One region of the Klebsiella quasivariicola genome, then DNA from elsewhere that is predicted to be linked to it. Evidence: predicted binding sites of a transcription regulator. Region 1 holds the regulator's gene; each other region holds the start of a gene.
The links. The regulator CRP, encoded in region 1, controls carbon source genes, mostly activating them, when cyclic AMP is high. The targets are predictions, from matches to a motif close to ATGTGANNNNNNTCACAT.

Region 1 (3,282 bases):
TGAGCGTCAGCAGTTGCAGGGTATACACCGCCGTCACCGTAAAGCCTACCATCGCCCAGCCATAATGTTTGCGGATGATCAGATAGCTAAGTAGGGTGATCAGCAGCATCCCGCTCAGGGTATAGCTCTCCGGAACGTGAAAGTGCAACGTCAGTCCGGCGATGATCAGGCCGGCGAGCGTTCCCGCCGCCCGGTGGACAATTCGCACCCGCGTGGCGCCATAGCCGTTCTGGGTGACGAAGAGTACGGTCATCAGGATCCAGTAGGGCTTCGGCAAATGCAGGGCGTTACCCATCAGGCTGGCGATGCTCAGCATCACGCTGATGCGGGCGGCATTGCGCAGTGCGGGTGATTTCAGCGACAGATAGTTCTTTAGCGCGGGAAACAGCGGTAAACGACGCTCTTTGTCGGCCATCAGATCCCGGGCATACAGGGGGCGCTGGGTATGCAGCACCCGGGCGATGCGGCTGAAGTGCCAGGCGCAGAAGTGGCCGACCGGGTTATCCGGATGTTGCCTGGCGATCTTTTCCAGAGCCTCGATCTGTTTATCCATTTGAAAGCGCTGCGGGAAGCGATGATAGAGCATGTCATCCGCCAGCACCCGCAGGCGGGCGGCGACGGTTTGCGCATTCCAGCGGATCACCGCTTCGGCATGGCTGCGTTCCACCAGCTTTTGCACCTCTTCCGGCTGATGCAGGCTAACCGAAATATGCTCCTGCAGATCCAGCCCCATCTGGAACGCCCGCAGCAGGCGCTTGTGGTCGTTACGCTGGTTGGCGGCCAACATATGCATCTGCTGATAGCACTGGGTGATCAAATCGACCACCTTCTGCTGACGGGTGAGCAGCGGCGGCAGGGAGGTCGTCGGATCGGTATGCTGGGTCAACAGACTGTATTTGGCTTCACAATAGTCGGCCAGCTCCCGGTAAAGCAGGCTGAGCGACTCCCGCAGCGGCTGTTCGCGCCACAGCCAAAACCAGAACCAGTTAAACACGCCGTACCACAGCGTACCGAAGGCGTAGATTAGCAGCGGCTCCCAGATGGGCATATTGCCCGCCAGGCTCAGGGTAAAGATGGCGGCGATCAGCGATGCGGGCAGCAGACGCGCATGCAGCGAACTGATTTCCGCAGTGACGCCAAGCAAAAGCGCCAGACCGCTAAGGATAAGCGGCAGGGGAATCGCCTGGGCGAGCAGCAACTGTACCACCAGGCTGCATCCGGCAAACAGGCAGCCGCCGATAATCAGGCGTTTGAAAAAGCGCTTATGCGGGGTATCAAGACCGGCAATATTGCAGCAGGCGGGGACTAAGGAAAACAGCAGTCCCTGCTGGAGATGGCCGAGCAGAAGACCGATGGCCACAGGCAGACACAGCACCAGCGTTTGCCGCAGTGCATAGTTGACTTCCGGGTGGTAAATCAGCCTGCGCCACATGAGGGAAAAACAAAAACGGCGTACTGCAGGAGCAATACGCCGCTTAGCAACTTAACGGGTGCCGTAGACGACGATGGTTTTACCGTGGGCGGAAATCAGGTTCTGATCTTCCAGCATTTTCAAAATACGGCCAACCGTTTCACGAGAGCAGCCGACGATCTGACCAATTTCCTGACGGGTAATTTTAATTTGCATACCGTCCGGGTGGGTCATGGCATCCGGTTGCTTCGCCAGGTTCAGCAGCGTCTGGGCGATACGGCCCGTCACGTCGAGGAAGGCGAGGTTGCCCACTTTCTCAGACGTGACCTGCAGACGGCGAGCCATTTGCGAAGAGAGACGCATCAGAATGTCCGGGTTAACCTGGATCAGCTGACGGAATTTCTTATAAGAGATTTCGGCCACTTCACATGCGGTTTTCGCCCGTACCCAGGCGCTACGCTCCTGACCCTCTTCAAACAGGCCTAATTCACCGATGAAATCGCCCTGGTTGAGGTAGGAGAGGATCATCTCTTTACCTTCTTCATCCTTGATGAGTACAGCCACGGAGCCTTTAACGATGTAGTACAGCGTTTCTGCTTTCTCACCCTGGTGGATCAGCGTGCTTTTTGATGGGTACTTATGAATGTGGCAATGAGACAAGAACCATTCAAGGGTAGGGTCTGTTTGCGGTTTGCCAAGCACCATGCGCGGTTATCCTCTGTTATAAGCTATCTCCGGGCGCCGACACTACACGGCGTCCGGGCATGCAATCGTATTGTTTCCCTATACCTGGGAAGCTGGCTGATGATTTTTCGACAGCCCGTAATGTGAACTCCTCTGCATACATGCAGTACATCAATGTAATACTGTAGCATCCAGACTGTTTTAGCATAGCTTTCGCCGCATGTCTCCTGGTGTCTCGCTTCAGCATGACGCAGGTCGCCTTCCGTTGCGAGAATTGTTATGTGCGCGTAATCTGACAGGAATATTGCGATACTGGAGTTAAATTTTATGCAAGCGCGTGTGAAATGGGTAGAAGGGTTAACCTTTATCGGGGAGTCCGCATCGGGACACCAGATTCTGATGGATGGCAACTCCGGGGATAAGGCTCCCAGCCCGATGGAGATGGTGCTAATGGCGGCGGGCGGTTGCAGCGCGATCGATGTGGTCTCCATATTGCAAAAAGGTCGCCACGACGTGACCAACTGCGAAGTGAAGCTGACCTCTGAGCGCCGCGAAGAGGCGCCGCGTCTGTTCACGCATATTAATCTGCACTTTATCGTGACCGGTAAGGCGCTGAAAGATGCCGCCGTCTCCCGGGCAGTGGATCTGTCGGCAGAGAAATACTGCTCGGTGGCGCTGATGCTGGAAAAAGCGGTGAAGATCACCCACTCCTATGAAGTGATCGAGGCATAGTCTTTGCCTGCTGTTGTATCAAATCTCAACCCCGGCCTGACCGGGGTTTTTTCGGTTAGCCGATCTTACGACCTTCCATCAGGCGCTCGACCAGCGGCGTCATGATAAGCTCCATCGCCAGCCCCATTTTACCGCCCGGCACCACCAGGGTGTTCATGTGCGAGATAAACGACCCCTGCAGCATCGCCAGCAGCCACGGGAAGTCGATATTCTGCAGATTGCGGAAATGGATCACCACAAAGCTCTCGTCCAGCGAGGGGATCGCTTTGGCGGCAAACGGGTTGGAGGTATCCACCGTCGGCACGCGCTGAAAGTTGATATGGGTACGGGAAAATTGCGGCGTAATGAAGTTGATGTAGTCTTCCATCGAGCGGACGACCGAGTCCATCACCGCCTCGCGGGAGTGGCCGCGCTCGCTGGTGTCGCGAATTAGCTTTTGGATCCACTCGAGGTTA
Region 2 (3,282 bases), 1.2 Mb from region 1:
CGCACCTGATTGCCGAACTCAGCTTTCAGGGTATTCATTTTCTCACCCGGGGCATCGATGGTGATCACCGCGACCTTGTCCTCACGGACCTCAAGCTTAAAAGCGGAAACAGCATCCATTATTCAGCCTCCAGAATCATCGCCGCACCCAGACCACCTGCCGCGCAGGCCGTCACCAGGCCAAATCCCCCGCCCCGCCGCCGCAGCTCATGCAGCGTCTGGGTGATCATTCGCGCGCCGGTGGCGGCAAAGGGGTGCCCATAGGCGATAGAGCCGCCGAGGACGTTAAACTTGCTCTCCTCTACCTCGCCGGTGGCCTGCGTGCGTCCCAGCACCTCGCGGGCAAAGCGTTCGCTTGCCAGACACTGGAGATTGGCCAGGGTCTGCGCGGCGAAGGCTTCGTGCATATCGATAAGCGTCAGATCCGCCAGCGTCAGGCCAGCTCTCTCCAGCGCCAGCGGCGTGGACCACGCTGGTCCCAGCAGCATATCCTGCCAGACATCAATAGCGGTAAAGGCGTAGCTGCGCAGATAACCCAGCGGCCTCAGCCCCAGCTCTTTGGCCCTGGACTCGGTCATCAGGATCACCGCTGCCGCGCCGTCCGTCAGCGGCGTACTGTTGGCGGCGGTGACGGTGCCATGTTTGCGGTCGAAGGCCGGGCGTAACTTCTGATAATCAGCGAGTGTTGAATTTTTACGAATGTTATTATCCTGCTCCAGCGGCTCGCGAAAAGGGGGAGCATAGGCGGTCATTACCTCTGCCGACAACTTTCCCTCTTCCCAGGCTTTGGCCGCCAACTGGTGCGAACGATGCGCCAGTGCATCCTGTTGTTCCCGGGCGATCCCCCAGCTTTTTGCCATCTGCTCGGCGGTATCGCCCATCCGCAAACCGGTTGAATATTCCGCCACCGCCGGAGGAACCGGTAACAGGTCGCGCGGCCGCAGACGCGAAAACAGCTTCAGTTTCTGACTCAGCGAGCGGGCCTTATTGGCATCCACCAGCGTACGGGCCAGTGTTTTACTGACCCCAATGGGCAATACCGAGGAGGAGTCGGCGCCGCCGGCAATACCGGCGCGGATGGTGCCGGCCATCAGGCTTTCAGCGACGTTCGCCACGGCCTGGAAACTGGTGGCGCAGGCGCGGCTGACGCTATAGGCGTCAGTATGAACGCTCATGCCGGTACCCAGCACAATTTCTCTGGCGATGTTCGGCGCTTCCGGCATCTGCACCACCTGGCCAAAGACCAGTTGCTCGATGACTTCGGCAGGAATGTCGTTGCGCGCCAGCATCTCGCCAACCACCATTTTTCCTAAATCAACGGCCGGAACGCCATGAAAAGCCGTTGCCTGACGCGCGAACGGCGTGCGTAACCCCGTGACAATGGCAATGCGATCGCCCTGACGGGTGATAAGCGGTAATGCCTGACTCATAACACTCCCCTGTTAACCAAGACAACCAAGTGGTCTGACCTGATAGCATTCTTAACTAATTTTTTACATTAAGCCAATCGGAGAAGCGCAAAATTGCGAGCCAAAACACAGTGAAGAGAAAAGGTAACGCCCCGTATTCGGGGCGTCAGGAGGAGGGATTAACGTAAGCCCAGCTGGAAGATCAGCGATTCTGCTTCGCAGCTGAAAACAAAATCGATATCCAGCTGCACACCGCCGTCAACGTCAGTAAAGGTTGGGTTAATTTTGCACGGCTCAGATTCGACATTGCGGGCTTTTTCGCTTAACGCGGCGAGCGTTTGCTCGGCTTCCGCGCGGTTGGCGAATACGCGACTGTATGAGGCGGTGCAGTCGGTGTTGTCAACAATCGTGCCAACATCCATACAGCAGCAAACCGGGGTTTCATCAGCGCTACATTTACTCATCGTGGATTTCCTCTGGAGATGCACCTGCGGTGCCAGACAAATTGTGTTTATTTTAAGCCCTGCCCCCGGTGAGCCTCCAGCCGAGAATCGCCCTGGCGGCGTTAAGTGACAGAAATCACACTTAAAAATGATCTAAAACAAAAATCCCCTTCTGTTCCCCTTGCTCTCTCCGGGATTTTTGCCAGCTGGATCGCGTTTCTGTTATCACAATTGAAAAACTTCATAAACAAACTTGCAACAACTCATCTGGTCAGACCTATACTCAGCGCACTGGTCTGATTTCTTGGTTGTACCGCAGACCCTACACTCCCGCGCTTCTGTTACGGCATGTAACATAGTTTAAAAAAAAATAACTCAATGAGGTTATGGGCATGAGCCAGAAAACCCGCTTTACCCAATCTGCCCTTGCAGTGGCTGTCGCACTTGTTTCCACCCAAGCCTGGTCAGCAGGCTTCCAGCTCAACGAATTCTCTGCATCGGGGCTGGGTCGCGCCTATTCCGGTGAAGGTGCTATCGCTGACGATGCTGGTAATGCCAGTCGTAACCCGGCATTAATTATGATGTTTGACCGCCCGACCATGTCGGCGGGCGCCGTTTTTGTCGACCCGGGCGTTAATGTTTCGGGCACCTCCCCCACCGGTAAAAGCCTGAATGCGGACAATATTGCCCCGACGGCGTGGGTGCCTAACTTCCACTTTGTCGCGCCGATTAACGATCAATTTGGTTGGGGGGCGTCCATCACCTCTAACTATGGCCTGGCAACGGAATACAACGACGACTATGCGGCCGGCAGCATGGGCGGTAAAACCGACCTGACCACCGCTAACTTCAACCTGAGCGGCGCCTACCGCCTCGACAGCAACTGGAGCTTTGGCTTAGGTTTTGATGCGGTCTACGCCAAGGCGAAGATTGAGCGCTATGCTGGCGATTTGGGTCAGATTGTCGCTGGCTCTGGCGCGCTGCCGCCAGCGCTGGCAGGCCAGGTGGCGAAGATCCCGGCCGACACGCAGATCGCCCATCTTAACGGCAACGCGTGGGGCTTTGGCTGGAACGCCGGGATCCTCTATGAGCTGGATAAGAACAACCGCTACGGTTTAACCTACCGTTCTGAGGTGAAGATCGACTTCGACGGTAACTACCGCAGCAGTCTGCCGGCGGCTTATAACCAGATCCTTGGTAACTTCGGCCTGCCCGCGGGAACCAACGGTCAGACCACCAATGGTTCATTGACGCTTAACCTGCCGGAAATGTGGGAGCTGTCGGGTTATAACCGTGTGGCACCGCAGTGGGCGGTCCACTACAGCCTGACCTACACCAGCTGGAGTCAGTTCCAGGAGCTGAAAGCGACCGGCAGCAACGGCCAGACGCTGTTCTATAAAGAGGAAGGCTTTAAAGACGCCTATCGTCTTG
Region 3 (3,282 bases), 2.2 Mb from region 1:
CGAACCATACGCAGTTTCATGACCAGGTGGTCAACCATTTCCTGCGCGTCTTGCTCGGTGATTTTACCAGCCTGCAGGTCACGTTCGATGTAGATATCCAGGAAGCTGGAGGTACGACCGAAGGACATTGCTGCGCCGTTCTGAGATTTAACGGCAGCCAGGTAACCGAAGTAGGTCCACTGGATTGCTTCCTGAGCGGTAGTCGCCGGGCCGGAGATGTCGTAGCCATATTTAGCTGCCATCTCTTTGATCTGGCCCAGTGCGCGGTGCTGTTCAGCGATTTCTTCGCGCAGACGAATGGTTGCTTCCAGATCTTCGCCGCTTTCCAGTTTCGCCTGCAGAGAGTTGAACTGGGCGAATTTGTCTTTCATCAGGAAGTCGATACCGTACAGCGCAACGCGACGGTAGTCACCGATGATACGACCACGGCCGTAAGCATCCGGCAGACCGGTCAGCACGCCGGATTTACGGCAGCGCAGGATGTCCGGGGTATAGACATCGAAAACACCCTGGTTGTGGGTTTTACGGTATTCAGTGAAGATTTTTTTCAGCATCGGGTCCAGCTCGCGATTGTACGCTTTGCAGGAACCTTCAACCATTTTGATACCACCGAACGGGATGATCGCACGTTTCAGCGGTGCTTCGGTCTGCAGACCAACGATTTTTTCCAGACCTTTCTCGATGTAGCCTGCGTCGTGAGAGGTAATAGTGGAAGCGAGGGCTGTGTCGAAATCAACAGGCGCGTGAGTGCGGTTTTCCTGTTTTACACCTTCCATTACGCTGTCCCACAGCTTGGTGGTCGCTTCAGTCGCGCCAGCCAGGAAGGATTCGTCACCTTCATATGGGGTGTAGTTTTTCTGAATAAAGTCACGGACGTTGACTTCATTCTGCCAGTCACCTTTCGCAAAACCTTCCCAGGCTGTGGCTAACTTTTCATTAAGCTCGGACATGTAACACCTACCTTCTTAAGTGGATTTTTTATTTACTGCCTGAAACAACCCTTAGTGATGGTCGTTGCCACGCAGGTAAATGACCCAGTATGTCAACCCGACCAGCAGACCCCCGCCGATAATGTTCCCGATGGTTACCGGAATCAGGTTATCAGTGATGAAGTTCATAACGGTCAGGTGAGAGAAACTTTCCGGAGTTGAACCGACCGCGGTCCAGAATTCCGGGCTCGCAAAATCGCGGATTACGATACCCATCGGGATCATAAACATGTTGGCGATGCTGTGCTCAAAGCCGCTGGCAACAAACATCGCTACCGGCAGGACCATGATCATCGCTTTATCCATCAGGCTACGACCGGAATAGCTCATCCATACGGCGAGACAAACCATCAGGTTAGCGAGGATACCGAGGCACACTGCCTCCACAAAAGTATGGTGCATTTTGTGGTCAGCGGTTTGCAGGACGTTTAGCCCCCAACCGCCGTTGGCAGTCATATATTCGCCGGATAACCACATCAGCAGCACAAACAGCAGCGCGCCTACCAGGTTACCAAAATAGACGTTGAGCCAGTTTTTTGCCAGTTGCCCCCAGGTAATTCGACCGCTGGCTTTCGCCACCACGATCAACACTGTAGAGGTAAAGAGGTCAGCGCCGCAGATAACACACAGAATCAGACCCAGGGAAAAACAGACCCCACCAATAAGCTTGGCAATCCCATAAGGCATCGCGGCAGTGCCGGTGGTCGCGGTGATATAGAATACGAAAGCGATAGAGATGAAAACGCCAGCGGTGATCGCCAGATAAAAGGTCTTCATCGGATGCTTCGTTGCTTTATAGACACCTGCTTCTTCGGCGACTTTCGCCATCGCGGCAGGGAGCAAAAGATCAAAAGGGTTGTCAGCTTTCACACTAACTCTCTCTTTATATAAGTTGGCGGTGAGATACTAACAAAGCATTATAGAAGGGAAATTGATATAGATCATATCACACCGGAACTATAAGCCTTTTTAGTGTGTGGTTTTTGCTTTTATATGCATTAACCATATGAATTATAAGTGAAAAATAAATTTTAAAATTTATAAATTATGTTGAAAATTTTCATTTTTGTCCGGATTTTTGCGTTAATTATAATGGAGTATATTAATTGAATTTAACAATTGGTAAATGAAATAAAACCAATATTTACCATTAATTAACTTTGCAACTACAAATTTTAGGAGCCATTTTACCAGGATAAAACAACGGAGCCGCGAAGGGCTCCGTTTTTGGCAACACCAACGGCGTCATTGGAGCTTATTTTGCCCAGAAAGCCGCTTTTGCCCGCTGCAGTTTTTCATAAGCCTTTAGCAGCGACTGATGGGCCGGGAAGGCCTGCAGATCGCTATCGACAGCCTGAAGGCCATAGAATGGCGCTTCGCCGCTCAGCGCCGCGCTGGCGGCTTCGACCGCGTCGGCACCGTACATGCGGATGAATGCGTTCAGGTATTGCAGCGGCTGACGCTCCTCTTCCTGGCTCAGTAGCAGCAGAGTTTGCAGGCAGCGATAGTAGTTGGCTCGTTCCGCACTGAAGACCGATGCGTTGAATTCCATGGTCCACTCGGTCCAGATCAGCGCCTGTTCCAGATCGCCGCCGGCCAGCGCCAGCATAGCTTTTAGCTCGCCAACGCGCAGGGTATGCCAGCCGTTGTCTTTCCCGGTGGCGAGACCCAATAGTTCGCGAACGCGGGTGAAGTCATCCAGACCTTCATCGTCCATCTGCTCGATCAGCGCCAGATAATCTTCTTTTTCCCACTCGCTGCCCGGCAGAGACAGAATGGTTTCGCGCAGATGAGCGCCCATGCTGTTGTTCGCCAGCCACAGATCTTCCGCCGGATAAATATCCGACATCCCCGGGACGATGATACGGCAGGCGTAAACGCCCAGGTGCTCATAGTCGGCGATGTACACTTCTTTATCTTCGGCCTTGAAGATGGCCATCAGAGTAGCGAACTCTTCTTCGGTGGTGCCGGAGAAGCTCCAGTCAACGAACGGATAGTCGGCATCCTGCTTGAACATATCCCAGGAGATCAGGCCGCTGGAGTCGATGAAGTGGGTTTCGAGGTTAGCGTGTTCGGCGACTTCTTCATCGTCGAAGGTCGGCGGCGTAAAGACGTCGAGGTCTTTCAGGCTGCGGCCCTGCAGCAGTTCTGTGACCGTACGCTCCAGCGCCACGCCGAAGTCCGGGTGGGCGCCAAAAGAGGCGAAGCAGGTGCCGTTAGCTGGGTTAAACAGCACGACGCAGATAACCGGATATTTACCACCCAGCGAGCCATCGTAGGCAAAAATTGGGAA

Region 2: a site for CRP is predicted at 1,976-1,993, ahead of B8P98_RS08100 (YfcZ/YiiS family protein). Genes of this name have one in related genera too.
Region 3: a site for CRP is predicted at 1,919-1,936, ahead of focA (formate transporter FocA). Genes of this name have one in related genera too.

The regions. Positions count from the first base shown of each region.
Region 1 covers NZ_CP022823.1:406,187-409,468, forward strand. Annotated here, with positions in the region: gene B8P98_RS01925 (YccS/YhfK family putative transporter) at 1-1,432, opposite strand, end outside; gene crp (cAMP-activated global transcriptional regulator CRP) at 1,484-2,116, opposite strand; gene B8P98_RS01940 (OsmC family protein) at 2,423-2,827, shown strand; gene B8P98_RS01945 (phosphoribulokinase) at 2,883-3,282, opposite strand, start outside.
Region 2 covers NZ_CP022823.1:1,578,640-1,581,921, reverse strand. Annotated here, with positions in the region: gene fadJ (fatty acid oxidation complex subunit alpha FadJ) at 1-119, opposite strand, end outside; gene fadI (acetyl-CoA C-acyltransferase FadI) at 119-1,429, opposite strand; gene B8P98_RS08100 (YfcZ/YiiS family protein) at 1,588-1,872, opposite strand; gene fadL (long-chain fatty acid transporter FadL) at 2,244-3,282, shown strand, end outside.
Region 3 covers NZ_CP022823.1:3,699,936-3,703,217, reverse strand. Annotated here, with positions in the region: gene pflB (formate C-acetyltransferase) at 1-950, opposite strand, end outside; gene focA (formate transporter FocA) at 1,002-1,859, opposite strand; gene ycaO (30S ribosomal protein S12 methylthiotransferase accessory factor YcaO) at 2,245-3,282, opposite strand, start outside.